4 regions of the Thalassotalea coralli genome follow, and region 3 is predicted to be linked to each of the others. Evidence: predicted binding sites of a transcription regulator. Region 3 holds the regulator's gene; each other region holds the start of a gene.
The links. Region 3 encodes sigma-54, which starts transcription at its own class of promoters, with help from an activator protein. Its sites were predicted from a motif close to GTTGGCACGNNNNTNGNNT; they were not measured.
Positions count from the first base shown of each region.

Region 1 (4,521 bases), on a different contig from region 3:
TTTCAAAACCATTCGTTATTGCCTTGGTTAACAGCGTACCAGAATGTCGAGTTAGCGGTTAAACAAGTGTTCAAAAAGAAAATGCAGCCAAAAGAAATGCAGGATTGGATTGAGCATAACCTTAAACTTGTGCATATGGATCATGCTATGCATAAGCGACCAGATGAAATTTCAGGTGGTATGAAACAGCGAGTTGGCATTGCTAGAGCCTTAGCAATGCAGCCGGAAGTTTTGTTAATGGATGAGCCATTTGGTGCACTGGATGCTTTGACTCGCGCTCATATGCAAGACTCATTGATGGAGATCCAAGACGAGCTAAATAATACCGTCATTATGATCACTCATGACGTTGATGAGGCGGTGTTGCTGTCAGATAGAATTGTCATGATGACCAATGGCCCAGAAGCCACAATAGGTGAAATTCTAGACGTGAATCTGCCTAGACCAAGGGATCGTTTAGCTCTAGCTCAAGACCCAGAATACAATCGTTTACGTTCTTCTGTTCTCACGTTTTTATATGAAAAGCAACGCAAGGTCGAAACTATTTCGGCCTCAGATAAAGACAATAAAAACAGCAAGGCTAAAGCAAAGCAAAGTGGCTCTGACCAACAAAATACAGAAGTAGCTTAATGCTTTAGTAAAACTTGAAACAGAAAGGAATAATAATGAAACGCAAATTTACCAAAAGCTTATTGGCACTAATGGCTACCACGACAACTTGCGCTGTGGCTTCAGAAGATAAAAGCAGTGCAACGTTAGACTTTCGTCTTCGATACGAAACGGTAGATCAAGATAACGCGAAAAAAGATGCGAATGCGTTAACACTTCGTACCCTGTTAACGTTTAAAACTACAAGCTATAACAACTTTAGTGGTGTCGTTGAGTTTGAAGACTCGCGTGTTGTAGCGGGTATTGATGATTATAACGACACGAATGGTAACGGCGGTGATTACTCGGTTATTGCCGACCCTGAAACGACTGAATTAGATCAAGGATATGTGCAATATAAGCGAGATGGTTTTGTCGCCAAACTTGGCCGACAAGTTATTACCTTAGATAACCATAGGTTTGTTGGTCATGTTGGCTGGCGTCAAGACAAGCAAACATTTGATGCCGCAAGTTTTTCTTATCAAGCTTCTAAGGCGTTTTCTGTGAATTACGCTTACTTGAGCAAGCGCAATAGAATTTTTGGCCAAGAAAAAGATATAGATTCAAAGGATCATTTGTTTAATGCCGCGTATAAAACAGAATTTGGTAAGCTAACTGCGTATGGCTATCTGCTGGAAGTTGATAACGATACGAGTAATTCTCTAGATACTTTTGGAATTCGCTTTGCTGGAAAAAAAGACAAACTTAGTTATAGCGCAGAATATGCCATGCAAGAATCTAAAACTACTGCAGACAGTTATGACGCCGATTATTTAATGGCAGAGCTTGGGTATAGCTTGGGTAAAGTGACTGCTAAAGCGGGTATCGAAATCTTAGGAAGTGACAATGGCCAGTATGGCTTTTCAACACCGTTAGCCACACTTCATAAATTTAATGGTTGGTCTGATCAATTTCTTACAACACCTAAGCAGGGGTTAAGTGATATATACATTTCCTTTTCAGGCAAGGTAATGTCGGGTAAGTGGGCAGTTACTTATCATGATTTTTCAACAGATGAAAACAGTGTTGAGGTAGATGATTTAGGTAGTGAGCTAAACCTTTCTTACGGTCGAAAATTTGCTAAAACATATTCTGCCGGATTTAAGTATGCAGCTTACTCCGCTGGCGATGAAGCAGCAGCTAAAGTTGATACCGATAAACTTTGGTTATGGGTGAGTGCGAAATTCTAGACTTTACACTTTCTCTTTATTTTTTATCAGCACCAAACTAGTTAGCGCTTTGCGCTATTATGATGCAATAGCGAGGACTAAGCGCTGTTGGATGTTGTGTTTAGATATTAATTATTAATAAAAACAAATATATGTGATTTCTGGAAGGTTTGGCACTTAACTTGTATTAATAAGTATCAAATAGATAGAAATAAAAATTTAAACAATTAGGTACAAACCTCAGTCTGCAATGGCGTAGAGAACAAGGTTTTGCAAAGAAGCTCACAAGTGGCCGGTTTAGTTCGGCGCACTGTGGGCTTTTTTTGTGCCAAATAAAAATTCGTATGCCTTATATAGGTTTTGAGCAAAGAGAGGAAGACAGATGTCACAGCCTTTAAATGTTGTTGTCGTTGGTAATGGAATGGTAGGTCATCATTTCGTTGAACAACTAAATGAACTTGTTAGTGTTAAGGGTAATAGCAAGCGCGACGTTAATATTACCGTATTATCTGCTGAGCAGCGCTTAGCTTATGATCGTGTTCATCTATCTGAGTATTTTGCGGGTAAGAGTGCGAAAGACTTAGCCTTAACTTGTGAACAAACGTATAACGATTGGCAGGTGAATTTTTACACGAACGCTAAAGTAGTGGCGATTGATCGCGATAGCCATGAAGTGACAACGTCTAATGGCCAATGTTATGTCTATGACAAATTAATTTTAGCGACGGGTTCTTATCCTTTCGTTCCTCCTATTCCGGGGGGCGATCAAGCGCATTGCCTAGTTTATCGTACCATTGAAGATTTAGAGGCGATTAAGGCCAGCGCTGAAGTAAGTCAAATTGGCGTGGTCATAGGTGGAGGGCTGTTAGGGCTTGAAGCCGCAAACGCGTTAAAACAATTAGGGTTGGAAACCCATGTTGTTGAATTTGCCCCACAATTAATGGCTGTACAAGTAGATGCGGGTGGCGGACGCATCCTTAAAGATAAAATTGAAGCGCTTGGCGTTAAGGTGCACACGGAAAAAGCAACACAAGTTATTGAAGCTGGAGAAAGCGCAAGATACAAACTGGTTTTTGCCGATGGTGACGTACTCGAAACTGACTTAGTATTATTTTCTGCCGGTATTCGACCGTATGACAACCTTGCTAGAGAGTTTGATCTCACTGTCGGTGATCGTGGCGGTATTGTTATCAATGATTATTGCCAAACATCCGATGAAAATATTTACGCAATTGGCGAGTGTGCGCTCTATCAAAACATGATCTACGGGCTAGTTGCGCCGGGCTATACCATGGCAAAAGTGGCGGCAAATCACCTTGTTAGTGGGGGCAGCGAACAAGAAAGCGACATGCAATTTAGTGGCGCCGATATGAGCACAAAGCTAAAACTAATGGGAGTCGATGTTGGCTCTATTGGTGATGCCCATGGCAGAACCGCTGATTCGTTGTCTTATACCTATGAAAATCAGCCGGAGGGTATCTACAAAAAAATTGTTGTCTCCAATGACAAAAAGTCTTTGCTAGGTGCCGTTCTGATTGGTGATACCACAGAATACGATAGTTTGTTGCAATACATGTTAAACAAGATTGAACTGCCCGAAACACCAGAGGCATTAATCTTACCTATGGCGGCTGACAAGCCAATGCTAGGCGCTGACGCTTTGCCAGATACTGCCACGATTTGTTCGTGTTTGAACGTCACCAAAGGCGATATTATTACGGCTGTTGACCAAGGCGCTTGTTCTGTTGCCGATGTAAAGTCATGCACGAAAGCAAGTACTGGTTGTGGTGGTTGTGCGGCACTACTAAAAGACGTTGTAGATAAAGAACTAGAAAGCCGTGGCGTTGAGGTTAAAAAGGATCTTTGTGAGCATTTTGCTTATTCACGCCAAGAGCTATTCGATATCGTTAGATTAGGAAAAATAGCATCTTTCGAAGAACTATTGTCATCCCATGGCAAAGGATTAGGCTGTGAAATATGCAAACCAACCATTGGTTCAATACTGGCATCGGTGTGGAATGACTATATCTTAGAAACCGATAAAGTCGCGTTGCAAGATACTAACGATAACTTCCTCGCTAACCTGCAAAAAGATGGCACTTACTCAGTGGTACCGCGTATTCCAGGAGGGGAAATTACACCAGATAAGCTCATCACCATTGGCCAAGTTGCGAAGAAATATAATCTATATACCAAAATTACCGGGGGTCAGCGGGTAGACCTTTTTGGCGCTCGCGTAGACCAGCTGCCTGATATCTGGGGAGAGTTGATAGCAGCTGGTCTCGAAACCGGTCATGCCTACGGTAAAGCATTGCGTACCGTGAAGTCTTGTGTTGGTAGTACTTGGTGCCGCTACGGAGTGCAGGACAGTGTCGGAAAGGCCATATATATTGAAAATCGCTATAAAGGCATTCGCTCACCACACAAAATAAAAATGGCAGTGTCTGGCTGTACACGAGAATGCGCTGAAGCTCAGAGTAAAGATATAGGTGTTATCGCAACGGATAATGGCTGGAATTTATATGTGTGTGGAAATGGAGGTATGCGTCCGCGTCATGCAGATTTGTTTGCCACAGATATAGATGATCTCACTTTGGTTAAATACATAGATCGCATCTTGAGTTTTTATATTCAAACAGCGGACAGGTTACAGCGCACCTCTGTTTGGCTTGAGAATTTAGAAGGTGGTCTGGAGTATTTAAAA
Region 1 covers NZ_JBVVBK010000001.1:555,711-560,231, forward strand. The annotation lists gene ACOB80_RS02415 (ABC transporter ATP-binding protein) at 1-630, shown strand, start outside; gene ACOB80_RS02420 (alginate export family protein) at 702-1,838, shown strand; gene nirB (nitrite reductase large subunit NirB) at 2,200-4,521, shown strand, end outside.
Region 1: a site for sigma-54 is predicted at 1,987-2,005, ahead of nirB (nitrite reductase large subunit NirB). Genes of this name have one in related genera too.

Region 2 (4,521 bases), on a different contig from region 3:
GATAAAGCAGCTTAGGTACAGCTAGTTGAGCATCGCGTGATGTTCTAAAAGAAATAAAATCTTGCTCGCTATTACCGTCATGCACGTGAATATTTTGTTGTCGTTGTTCCGCTATAGAAACCTGACATACTGGCTCTCTATCGCCACTTGGGTAGTCATGACATAAGAACAAGCGCGTATTTTCTGGCAAAGAAAGAATGCGTTGAATAGAAGAATAAAGCATTGATGCATCGCCACCCGGAAAGTCACATCGTGCTGTTCCAACTTCAGGGTGGAACATAGTGTCCCCAATAAAGGCTGCGTCACCAATTAAATAAGTCACGCTATCATTCGTATGACCTGGCGTTTCCAACACAGTGATATTCATCTTACCAACGGAAAATTGCTCGCCATCAGTGAAACAGCGATCAAATTGCGAACCGTCAGTTTTGAAACTTTCTGGTAGGTTAAAGACGTCTTTAAATGTCGTTTGAACTTTGGCAATACCGGCACCAATGGCGACATCAGCGCCTGTTTTTTCTTTAATGTATTGTGCGGCGGTTAGATGGTCTGCATGGGCATGAGTTTCCAACACCCATTTAACAGCTAACCCATTGCTCTTGATATACTCAAGCACAAGATTGGCAGATCGGTAATCAATCTGACCCGATGGCTGATCAAAATCCATAACAGGATCAATAACAACGGCGTTTTTTGACTGCTCGTCGTAAACCACATAAGTAAAAGTAAATGTGGCAGGATCAAAAAAGGACTTCACCTCTGGTTGCATGAAAACTCTCCAAACATAACATTCTCTTCTAGTCTAGAACTAGACATTATATTAGTCAATGCTAATTTAGAATTTACTTATTTAGAGTTTGCTGATATAAATAATACAGTTTTTATAGTTATTGAGATTCTCGCTAATGGACACCGCAGAGTTAATTGCAAGTGCAAAGCATACCGCAGGTTTACTGAAACTGATGTCGAATGAAAATCGCTTGATGATCCTATGTACGTTAATGAATCAAGAAATGTCGGTGAGTGAATTAAATGATCACATTCCATTGAGTCAATCAGCTTTGTCTCAACATTTAGCGGTATTAAGAAAGGAAGAAGTTGTGACAACAAGAAGAGAATCACAAACCATATACTATCAAGTGGCAAATCAAGATGTCGTTAAAATCATCCAGACATTGCACGATTTGTTTTGCCCCAAGTAAAACAGGTTTGAATCTAAATTCTTAGGAGACATGTTAGGTGGTATCTATTTTTGGTTGGTTAGGTGCAATTTTAATTGGTGTTAGTTTGGGCTTGCTTGGCTCAGGAGGCTCCATTTTAACTGTACCTGTTTTACTGTACTTGTTTGATCAACCAGAACGCCTTGCCATCGCCAGCTCCCTTGCAATTGTTGGCCTTATAGCGCTATCAGGCGCTATTCCCTATATTGTAAAGAAACAGGTCAACTGGCGCTGTATTTGGTTATTTGGCTTACCAGGAATGGCTGGAACCTATGCAGGCGCATATCTCTCTCAATTTGTAGAACCCGCAGTTCAGCTCATTACCTTTGCTGTTGTTATGTTATTGGCTTCTTTTTTCATGTTACGCAAAAGCAAACAGCAAACATCTGAACAAAACCGTGGTAATAGCAAAATAATTATAGATGGACTCATCGTTGGCGTTCTTACCGGCTTTGTCGGTGTCGGCGGTGGTTTTCTCATTGTTCCTGCTTTGGTATTAATGGCTGGCTTACCTATGCTTTCAGCAGTAGGCACGAGTTTAGTCATTATATTCTTAAAGTCAGCGACAGGCTTTTATAAATACCTAGATGTACTTGCCAAAGAAAATATTGAGCTTAACTGGCAGGTTATCATTTTAGTCACGTTACTTGGTGCTATCGGCAGTTTTACCGGCAGTAAAATCGCTAATAAAATATCTCAACAACATTTGAAAAAAGGCTTTGCCTACTTCTTAGTGCCCATGGCAGCCTTCATTATTTGGCAAAACATAGACAAAATACTTTAACGATCAAAATAGCGATCCTCAGATCTAAAGATCAGTTGGCATAATATCTGCTTTGTTATATTCAAAAAGTTTTACGTCAATTTTTTGAATACTGGAGTCCCTTATGGAATTTATCCTGTTTGCCATGATCAGTTTAATCGTTATTGTAGCTTTACTTGCTAATCGCTTAAATGACAACAGTTTCCCATTTCCATTCGATAAAAAAGCGACTGTATTTACAGGCGCAGAAAAGAATTTTCAGAATTTGGTTGAGCAAGCTGTTGGCTCAAAATACCGCGTTATCAATCGCGTCAAATTATCAGATATTGTCAGTATTCGTGGTGGCGTATCACAACGAGCAGCACAAACTGCTGTCAAAAATGCCGATAGCAAATATTTAGATTTTGTTATTTGTGAACGTGACACTATGCGTTTAATGGGCGCCATTGATTTGGTGGATACACAAGGTAAAGGATACAAAGTCAAAAGAGATTGGTTTGTCGGCGGTGCACTAGAAGCAGCAGGTATTCCACACGTACGCATTAAAGTTAAGGCGACTTATTCAGTGGAAGAAATTAAGCACTGTATTCAAAACAGATTGTTTGCGAATAAAATGCCAGAGCCAAAAATGAAAGGAAAAGTTATTCCTGCACCTATGGTAAAAGCACGCGCTAACAGAGCTCCAGCGGGTGTGCTAACAGCGCAAGCAGCAGCTGCTCAAACTCCGCAATTAGCCAACCAAAGTGTGCCAGCTTTACCCCACTAATTTCAAACCCCTGTGGTAAATTACAAGCTGTAACAATCTGGTTAATAAAGCTAGTCTATACTAAAAATGTTACTCACTTTGGGTAACATTTTTTATTGAAAATGGAGGAAATAATAATGAAAAACACGGTGTTGGTTTTAATAGCACTTATCGTACTGATAGGTTGCAGCAATCGATTACAAAAACCTGATTCAACCTCAGGCTTTTTAAAAGATTACACATTATTTCGCCCCATTCCAGATCGCGACAATGCGTGGATTCGCGCCAAACAAGGCTTTAAGATTGACGAGCTTCGCAACTACAAATACATTGCCATTGCCCCAATTGAACTGTGGTTAGATACGAATAAGCCACTGGCTATCAAAGACAAATCAAAGCAAGAAAGACTGACCGAATACTTTGAAGAACAAATAAAATTACGCGCAGGTGATCAATTTGACATTGTCCGCCCTGGCACAAAAGATTCATTACTTATTCGCATCGCAATCACCAATATCGAAGAGTTTTCTCCTGAGCTTAGCGCATTAGACGCGCTGCCTTTCCGCATTGTAAAAAATGTTGGTGAATCGGCTTATTTAGCAGCAACAGACCAAAAGTCGATTATTGCCCGTGCGGGAATTGAAGCTGAGTTTATTGACCAAAATTCCGGACAATCAAAAATGGCTGTGATCGTTAATAAGGAAACTGACGAGCAATACGTTCCAGATAAAGTACAAAACATTGACGCACTTAAAACCATCGTTAATGGTTGGATTGATAACTTATTCGATAGCTTAAGAAAAACGAGTGAATCTCAATCATAGAGTTAAAAGACATTTAGCTCGGAAGCGTTTATAATTCGCAAAAATTTTATCGGAAATAAAACCTATGATCGCTGGTGTAATTGGCGCGATGGAGCCAGAAGTAGCCATCTTAAAAGAAAAACTATCAGATCTTACAACCTCTGAAAAGTCTGGTTTTACCTACTATCAAGGTAAACTTAACGGCAAAGAGGTTGTTATTGTGCAATCAGGTATTGGTAAAGTTGCTGCAGCACTAGCAACAGCTTTCTTAATTTCTGAATTTTCACCAAGCTATGTAGTAAACACAGGTTCAGCTGGCGGCTTTGATCAATCTCTATCTGTTGGCGATATCGTCATCAGCAATGAAGTTAGATATCACGATGTAGACGTAACAGCCTTTGGTTACGAAATTGGTCAGCTTCCAGGTAACCCAGCCGCTTACACACCAAATACTCATTTAGTTTCTACTGCTGAACAAAGCGCTAAGAAGCTTGACGGTATTCACACCATGATTGGCCAGATCACCACGGGTGATACCTTTATGACTAAGGAAGATGATATTGCTAAAGCAAGAGATAACTTCCCAAATATGGCTGCTGTTGAAATGGAAGGTGCCGCAATTGCACATACCTGCCAGTTATTAAATACTCCATTTGTTGTCATTCGCTCTTTATCTGATATAGCAGGCAAGGAATCTCCTACTTCATTTGAAGCTTATCTGGAAACAGCCGCAGTTAATTCATCAAAACTTGTAGAAGACATGATTAGCCAAGTTGATGTTGCTCAACTTAGCTAGTTAATCGCTAATTCAGGTTGTAATGACAGAGCTTCAACATTTACCACCTTTGATACACAACTTGTGTATTTTATTGCTAGTAATCACTGTAAAAGCGATTACTAGCCAGTTCAGCTCGGCTCCCACGGTTTCGATTTATTCGCTCTACTTAGCTAAGTTGGCGGAAAAAGTAAATAAATCCGAAAATAGCGCAT
Region 2 covers NZ_JBVVBK010000011.1:14,681-19,201, forward strand. The annotation lists gene ACOB80_RS20125 (MBL fold metallo-hydrolase) at 1-769, opposite strand, end outside; gene ACOB80_RS20130 (ArsR/SmtB family transcription factor) at 906-1,202, shown strand; gene ACOB80_RS20135 (sulfite exporter TauE/SafE family protein) at 1,240-2,004, shown strand; gene ACOB80_RS20140 (DUF2726 domain-containing protein) at 2,108-2,749, shown strand; gene ACOB80_RS20145 (DUF3313 family protein) at 2,866-3,552, shown strand; gene mtnN (5'-methylthioadenosine/S-adenosylhomocysteine nucleosidase) at 3,617-4,327, shown strand; gene ACOB80_RS20155 (cobalamin biosynthesis protein CobD/CbiB) at 4,350-4,521, shown strand, end outside.
Region 2: a site for sigma-54 is predicted at 2,039-2,057, ahead of ACOB80_RS20140 (DUF2726 domain-containing protein). Genes of this name have one in related genera too.

Region 3 (4,521 bases):
AGTGTTAAGTGCTAGCAATCTAGCTAAATCATATAAAGGCCGCCAAGTTGTAAAAAACGTTGGCTTATCTGTTGAAGCCGGGCAAATTGTTGGTTTACTTGGCCCTAACGGCGCTGGCAAAACCACGTCCTTTTACATGATTGTTGGCCTTGTTAACAATGACAAAGGCAAGATCACCTTAGATGGTGAAGACCTTACACTATTGCCTATGCATGAGCGCGCGCGTCGAGGCATTGGCTATCTGCCACAAGAAGCCTCGATTTTTAGAAAGCTAACTGTTTATCAGAACATTATGGCTATCTTAGAAACACGTAAAGATCTGAACGCTATCGAGCGAGAAGAAAAACTCGAACACTTAGTTGAAGAATTTAATATCGGTCACATTACCGAAAACACAGGCATGAGCCTATCTGGCGGTGAGCGTCGTCGCGTAGAAATTGCTCGTGCGTTAGCGGCTGATCCTAAATTTATATTGCTAGATGAACCCTTTGCTGGCGTAGACCCAATTTCTGTCGGTGATATTAAGAAAATTATTCTACACTTAAAGAACAAGGGAATTGGTATTCTAATTACTGACCACAATGTACGTGAAACCCTCGATGTGTGTGAACATGCTTATATCGTCAGTCATGGAGAATTAATCGCTCAAGGGAATGCAGATCAAATTTTAGCGAATCAACAGGTACGAGATGTATATCTTGGAGAGCAATTCACGTTATAGTTGTGATAAGCTGTTAAAAAAACAAAACCAATAACCTTGGAAAGGATAAGAATTAGATAAATGCGCCCTAGTCTTCAACTCCGTATTGGACAACAACTGACTATGACACCTCAGTTGCAACAAGCGATAAAATTGTTGCAGCTGTCAACGTTGGATCTACAACAAGAAATTCAAGAAGCGCTTGAAAGCAATCCTTTATTAGAAGTTGACGAAGCAGCTTCCGCTAACCAAGAATCTCAGCCTGATAATTTAGAACAAGCTTTTTCTGAAACAACGGAAACGCCTACGGCGAATGATGGCTCTGAAGACGCCTCGCCAACCATTGATGAAATCAGCACAACAGAAGCAATGGATAAGTCTGATATTCCAGAAGAGCTGAATATAGACACCACTTGGGATGAAAGTTTCAGTGCAGGCGTATCAAATACAGGTGCCGCTGCTCCTTCAGAAGATTTTGTTTATCAAGGTGAAACCACAGACTCCATTCAAGATCACCTTCGCTGGCAAATGGAATTAACACCATTTACTGAGACCGACGAAGCCATCGCAATGGCAATTATCGACGCTATTGACGATGCCGGTTATTTAACGGTAACCACCGAAGATATTTTAGAATCTCTTGGCTTAGAAGATGTTGAATTGGATGAAGTAGAAGCTGTGCTTAAGCGCATCAACGTATTCGATCCAGTTGGTGTCGGTGCCCGCTCTATTCCTGAGTGTCTAATTATTCAATTAAACCAATTTGATAAAGATACGCCTTGGCTAGAAGAAGCCAAGCTAATCATTGGCGAGCACATTGACTTACTAGGTAACCGTGACTATCGCACCATCATGCGTAAGACACGCTTGAAAGAAGACCAATTACGCGAAATTATTCGTTTGATCCAGTCACTAGATCCTAGACCGGGCGACTCAGTGATCAAACAAGAAGAGCAATACATTATTCCTGATGTATCTGTTGAAAAGAAAAATGGTCGTTGGGTGGTTGAACTAAATCCAGATACTGCGCCTCGCCTTTCAGTAAACCAACAATATGCTTCTATGGCGCGTTCGATGAAAAATTCTAACGATAGCCAATTTATTCGTTCTAATTTGCAAGAAGCCAAATGGTTTATCAAGAGCTTAGAAAGCCGTAACGATACACTATTAAAAGTAAGTAACTGCATTGTTCAGCGCCAACAAGGGTTCTTTGAGCATGGCCCAGAAGCTATGCGCCCAATGGTTCTTAACGACATTGCCGAAGCTGTAGATATGCATGAATCTACGATTTCACGTGTAACCACACAAAAATACATGCACACCCCACGCGGGATATTTGAACTAAAATATTTCTTCTCTAGCCATGTGAGTACGGAAAATGGCGGAGAGTGTTCTTCCACTGCGATCAGAGCTTTAATTAAAAAGCTGGTCGCAGCAGAAGTGCCAGCGAAACCACTGAGCGATAGTAAAATGGCTGAGTTGTTAGCTGAGCAGGGCATAAACGTTGCAAGACGGACCATAGCCAAATATAGAGAGTCTCTAGGCATTCCACCGTCTAATCAGCGTAAAAGTTTACTGTAAACCTTGAAAGAAGGATGAGAGCTTATGCAAATTAATCTTGCTGGACACCATGTAGAAATCACTGAACCTATGCGCGATAGCGTTAATAAAAAGTTTGCAAAGCTTGAGCGACATTTTGATCACATCAACAATGTCTATGTAGTACTTACCGTAGAGAAGCTCAACCAAATTGCGGAAGCAACTGTTCATTTAAACGGTACCGAAGTTCACGCCAAAGCACAGAATGAAGACATGTATGCTTCTATTGATTCTTTAGTGAACAAACTCGATAAACAAATCCTCAAATATAAAGGCAAAATAAGCCAACACTAGTTTCAACTTCAATGAAAATATCCGACATCATGACAGAGAACTGCACTTTATGTGCAGTTCCTGCTACTAGTAAAAAAAGAATCCTAGAAATCATTTGTGAAAAAGCTGCAGAAAATGCAGTTGAAATGAATACCTACACCTTACTTGAAAGTTTAATGCAGCGTGAAAAAATGGGCTCAACGGGTATCGGCAACGGTATTGCCATTCCTCATGGCCGGTTAGCTGATAGTGAAAAAGTGATGTTAGTGGTAGCAACAACTGAACACCCTATTGAATTTGACGCGATAGATAACCGCCCTGTTGATATTTTTGTCGCCTTATTTGTTCCCGAGCAGCAATGTCAGGAACACCTTTCAACATTACAAAGTATCGCAAAATTATTTGGTAATAAAAAAGTCGTCAAACAAGTGCGAAAATGTGACAGCGATAAAGCACTCTTTCAATTTATAACACAAGCCGAACAATAAAAACGGAATTACAACATGAAACTCACCATCGTCAGCGGACGTTCTGGCTCGGGCAAGACAGTAGCCCTTCGTGTACTTGAAGATTTAGGATATTACTGTGTTGATAACATTCCTGTTAACTTGCTACCAGCACTTACGCATACGGTAATCAATGATTACGAAACCGTTGCGGTGAGTTTGGATGTTCGAAATTTACCTGATGACCCGTCTGATGTTTCTGAAATTATCGACTACTTACCAAGCGCAGTAGAATTAAGTATTGTTTACTTAGACGCTGACGATAACGACCTGATAAAACGCTTTAGTGAAACCAGACGTTTGCATCCGCTTATCAAGCAAAACATCGCGTTAGATCAGGCAATTTCTCTTGAGAAAAAGCTATTAGAGCCTATTTCATCACGCGCTAACTTATACATTAATACTAGCCAGTTAACCCCTCACCAGCTTGCTGATCTTATTCGTGAACGTATTTTGGGTAAAACCACTGGCAATATGGTAGTGGTATTTGAATCTTTTGGGTTTAAACATGGTGTGCCGAAAGACGCTGACTTTGTTTTCGACGCTCGCTTCTTACCTAACCCATTTTGGGAAAAAGACTTAAAGCCTTATACCGGACTAGATCAACCTGTAATCGACTTTCTTGCAAGCCAGCCAATTGTCACTAAATTTGTTTGGCAAATTAACAGCTTTATGATGACCTGGTTACCTCACCTAGAGCGCAATAACCGCAGCTATATTACTATTGCTATTGGCTGTACTGGCGGAAAACACAGATCCGTATACATTGCGGAATTACTCACAAATAACCTGAAAAAAGAACGCGCAGACGTGCAAGCTCGACACCGAGACTTAAACGTTGCGTCAACGTAAAGGCTCGTGCATTAATGACCATCTCGAAAGATATCTTAATCACCAATAAACTTGGGCTTCATGCCCGAGCGGCGACTAAGCTTGCTCAACTGTGCCAGCAATTTACGGCAGATATTCAAATCGAGCTAGAAGAAAACACGGCAGATGCTAATAGCGTGATGGGATTAATGTTATTAGCAGGAAGCCAAGGAAAAACAGTAAAAGTTCACGCCAGCGGAAAAGATGCAGAACAAGCGATGTTTGCCATAAACAAGCTTTTTACTGACAATTTCGATGAAGAACAGTAATTTTCAATAACTTTACCATTCCCCTATCCACTAAGTTACGCGGTTAAATTCGCTAGCATCAAGAAAAAAGCTGATAAAACCAGATAGTTGAGATAAACTATTGTAGTTGGTAACGCAGTATTTACTGTTTAACCTGCATTGGTGAACCAGTTATTTTCATCAAGAAAAAATAACGTTTGATAGTAAAAGTGTCACCTTTTTCAAAGATTATTCAATATTCGTGTAGTGATACTGATTGAAGTAGATATTTACCTCAATTGGTATGAAGGCATAGGACAACAAGATGCCGGAATTGTCAGAACAA
Region 3 covers NZ_JBVVBK010000007.1:286,565-291,085, reverse strand. The annotation lists gene lptB (LPS export ABC transporter ATP-binding protein) at 1-721, shown strand, start outside; gene ACOB80_RS17900 (RNA polymerase factor sigma-54) at 782-2,281, shown strand; gene hpf (ribosome hibernation promoting factor) at 2,306-2,593, shown strand; gene ptsN (PTS IIA-like nitrogen regulatory protein PtsN) at 2,605-3,060, shown strand; gene rapZ (RNase adapter RapZ) at 3,076-3,930, shown strand; gene ACOB80_RS17880 (HPr family phosphocarrier protein) at 3,945-4,217, shown strand; gene mgtE (magnesium transporter) at 4,501-4,521, shown strand, end outside.

Region 4 (4,521 bases), on a different contig from region 3:
GGTAATATCGAGAGGCTCACAGGTTAAGCCCGGTCCAGTAAAAGAAATTTCGTAATGATCGATGACAGGTGCAGTTTCACCACATTCATAATAAATACGCGCATCACTGCGGAGAAATACATGACCACCAGATGCCGCACCATATACATGGGCAGATCCTTCAATGCCCACTGTAGATTCGGCATAAATTAAAGCGCCAACACGCGCGGCAGTGTCTACTACTACATCACCGTAGCCGATGATTTGTAAGTTATAACCATCTGCTGCGTTATGGTTAACTTCACTGTAACTGCCAATAGTCACCACATTCTTGGCAAAAATTCGCACATCACCGGGAGACGTCAAATGAATAAACGAACCAGTATTTAATGTGAGATTTTCAATGTAGTAGTCACCAGGCGACAGATTAAGTGTGCTCAAGAAACCATACATATATAAATTTTTAATACGATAAGTTGATTGCGCGCTACTGGTCGTTAATGAGGCACCGACCCAAACATAGATATCGTCATACTCATTATCATTGCTATCACCAATGATTTCACTGGTAAAACTTGGAACAGTTAAGTCCGTACTTGAACTAGACTCCAAAAAGGTACCTAGTACAACATCGCTAATTGGACTGCCACTTGCAGTACAGTCACCAGTGCCACAAGTACCCGTAGCAGCAGCGTTTGTTACATAGGTAGTTTCAAGTTCAGTATCTGGATTATCAAAAATATAGGAGTAAGAATGCATATAGATATTGCTGGAAGCACCATGGGTTGTTGCTCCATCAACAAAGACGTTATCACAGGTTAACGTAGGTTGTGGCACATCAACAATAACGGCAACATCTTCACAAAAGCCTTGAGTATTTAGGCCATCTAAATCACTTGTTTGGTAATTAAACGTGCTACTGTGTTTTAAAGTTAATTTATTTTTCGCTGCGATAGCACCGTTAATAACTGAAGAATGCTCTATTGTAGTTTCATTACCAGCCACATAAATAAAGGCATTGATTTGCGCAGATTCTTCTATCTTAAGCTTGCCTTTAAATACCAACAACACATTAGAAGCTTCACCGCCAACATTAATCTTAGTTTCTTTATTAATAACGACATCATTGTCTTCAAAATAAACAACTGCAGTGCCATTTCCTGAAAAAGTAATCGTTGCGCCATCCCCTAACCCCCAGCCGTCATGCTCATATACACCAGGCGTTAAGTTAGTCGAAGAAAAATCACCAGACGCATTTATGCTAGGAAAAGGCGTTCTTTGATAGAAAGCGCTAGGTGAACATGTTCCGCCATTACACGTTACACCACCTTCTTGAGAAAATTGGTTTAACTTAGTGGTAAACGGATCTGTTCCGGGGAAAATATCAATACATTTATCAGCAAATGCCCATACAGGCATACTGATTAAGGCAATAAAGATAACAGCCAACCGCACTAAATTCATATCAACTAATACTAAGAGGTTATTATTAGTAAAGTTACTCTGAATCACTATATTTAACAAGGTTTTGCTATCAAACAAGCCTAGAAAAGAAAAACCCCGCATCCGGCGGGGCTAATTTTCATGAAATGAAGGGGATACTTCTTTAACGTTATTTTATAAATATAATTTTTTTCTAGACAAAGTCAGTAAGGCTATGGCCATTAAAAGAATGATTGATGGCTCTGGAATCGGGTTACCGCCATTGTCAATTGGCGCTGGCGGACGATCAGATACCGCGCGAACGTAAAATGTTTCCCAGAAAGATACGTTACCAAACATAGATTGGTATGTTGACGCGTTGTTAGGGTCGCTTGCAATAAAACCGTCAAATAAGTTCTGGATAGAAACGTTTTCACCGCCAGACAATAGCTGTAAGTCGTCAAACATAGTGTTCCAGTATGAAACAGCTTGAACGTATTGTACTTCACCGTTTATCACTATATCGTCGCCAAACTCATCTTTTTGCGTAAACAAGTCTAACGCTGCCGCATTGTTATTGTAGGCAAATACACGAAACTCCATCATTTCATCGAAAGTCGCGTAACGCCAGTTTAGGTGTGTAGAAGGTGCTAACAATTGGTTGTCCGGCCAATCGGCATGCGGTAAGTACACAGGGGAAGCCCATGCCCAATCTAGACCATTCCACTCAACGAAGTTAGTACCTAACTTGTCAGCAGTTAGCTTATCTTCGACACTATTTCCTGTAATCAAAGTAGCGTGTATGTTAAATGAACAGAAACATAATAAAATGAAAGCTATTTTTTGAAATTGCTTATTCATTAAAACTTCCTCTATTTAATGAAAACTTCGTGCTAGTTTAATAATAGCGCTAATACTATCAATGTAAAAGCATAATACGTACCAAAATTAATATACACTTTATTTTCAAAAGGTTACAAAAGAAACAAAATACCAAACATTAACAACTGTAAAAAAACGCTACAGTCAAATGTTAATAAAAAGTTAATCTAACGATATCGGCGAGCTTGCACTTCTACCTGTCGAGAGGTAACGATACGCTCTTTTGCCCCCTCTCCTTCCTCTTGGTTGCCAACAGTGCACTCACCAATCGCGTTAATGACCCAGTAATCAACATCAGGTACCTGTGCTGTGTCAGGATCGTCAACTTCCGTTCTAACGCAGGTAGTCGATGCCACTCTACAACCTGGAAAACCTGCAGCTCCCGATAAATCGATATTTTGAAGAGCCAGGTTGCAGTCACCGTTATTGCCGTTGTCGTTTAATGGAAAAATAGCCTGCAACTGCAATTGAGCGCCTATTTGCGCTGCTTGTAATGTACGAGTGCCATAAACCTCATAAACCACGCTTTCCGATTGGGCTGAAAACATTTTCACCAATGCCGCCCCCAATAAGCTCATGACAATAATAACAAATATTGCCGTCATTAACGCGTTGCCTTTAGCTTTTTGTGCTTTAAGGTACATTTGCTTAGGGTACATTCGGTATGTGTATTTCATGATTAAATATCACGGACTCGTTACTCACTTGTGCTGATTGACTGGCGAGTTCCAGCGCCAGATCCACACTCACTATTGCATTACGCTGTAGACTTGCCGCCGTAATGGCAAAGACATTAGCATTCACAAGGTTATCTAATATTGGAATATTATTTCGCTGTAATTGCCCCCCTACGACGCAATAAGAGACATTATCGGCGTTATTAATAAAGTATATTCGACTTGAAGGTGAATCGCTGACAAAGGTAACACCGTTATTAGTAAAATTAACCTGCCAAGGTGCTGGCTCAACGTTTACATCAACTGAATCAATTTCGTGAATTTTGCCACTTCCTATTGTTAAATCATCAACCGATAACGGGTAAACAACCACATGACTGGCGTTTGCTACATTGCCATTATTGGTTGGAAGGATATCAATACTATCTTCGCCTCCTTCAGGAGGTACGGGCAAATCAATATATAAAGTGCTAGCTACAATAGGCATGAAGGTTAAACAACCGTTGTTATTAATGGTCACCGTATTTGGTAAAGCATTTCGAACATCTCGGTTTAAGCGCTCAATAGCAAACCTTGCATTTGCTACCAAGAGATCTCGATCACTTGATTCCACAAATATCTTCGAACCGAACTGCAAAAAACCACTAACACCTACAGCCATCACACCGAGGATCACCATAACAGTAACCATCTCGATCAGTGTAAAACCCGTGATGTGTTGCTTGCGATTTTTCATTAGAAGTTCATCCGGTAAGATGAAAAGGTCAACTGGATACCTGTTGGCGTTTCAACAATAACGGTAATGAGTTTAGCCGTTTCTACGTTGTCATTCCCGTCACCATCCGAAATAGTAATACCGTTCAAGTCGCTGTCATTACCAACTGAAATCCACATGCTATAGCCGAGGTAAGCGGTCAAAACATTTCCTTGAGAGTCTTGTACATTATCATTTGTGTAGCTCAAGCCATCATAGTCGTCGACATCATCAAACAAAGCTCTATTACCACCTTCGTCGTCTTCAGCGCCTAAAGCAGCGTCTGCCGTACAATCATTATCTACTCCCTCACCGCAACGAATATTACCTCCGGATTTATCAGACTCCTCATCAAACGCTTTAGCTGTAATCTCGTTAAGAACTGATTGCGCTAATTCCGCAGCGCGAATTTGATGTAAAGTACTAGCACTTCTTTCTGTCGCAGGTAATATCCAGGTGCTCATGATTGAGAAGGCGATAGCAATGAGCACGATGCCGACGATTGTTTCTATTAACGTAAAACCAAAGTGCTTATTAATTCCCACTAATAAACCCCTCTACGTTTATGTTAACACTTACTGTTTGCGTTCCTTGTACAAATAACTCTATCGCTTGAACATTGCCCAAACAATCGGTTGGCTGACCTAACGAATTAAACTCAAAACAACTGGTATTAAGATTATTGGAAAAAGTAATAGAATGATTTCCCTCCACCGCGATACGTGTTGTATCACCCGAACTAGCATTGCCACAGATAGGCAGTGGTGGATTGTTTACGGTGTTTTTTAAAAATATTTGTGTGCTTTG
Region 4 covers NZ_JBVVBK010000004.1:91,851-96,371, reverse strand. The annotation lists gene ACOB80_RS11490 (DUF6701 domain-containing protein) at 1-1,443, opposite strand, end outside; gene ACOB80_RS11485 (PEP-CTERM sorting domain-containing protein) at 1,597-2,262, opposite strand; gene ACOB80_RS11480 (hypothetical protein) at 2,451-2,960, opposite strand; gene ACOB80_RS11475 (PulJ/GspJ family protein) at 2,932-3,696, opposite strand; gene ACOB80_RS11470 (type IV pilus modification PilV family protein) at 3,696-4,259, opposite strand; gene ACOB80_RS11465 (type II secretion system protein) at 4,249-4,521, opposite strand, start outside.
Region 4: a site for sigma-54 is predicted at 2,330-2,348, ahead of ACOB80_RS11485 (PEP-CTERM sorting domain-containing protein). Genes of this name have one in related genera too.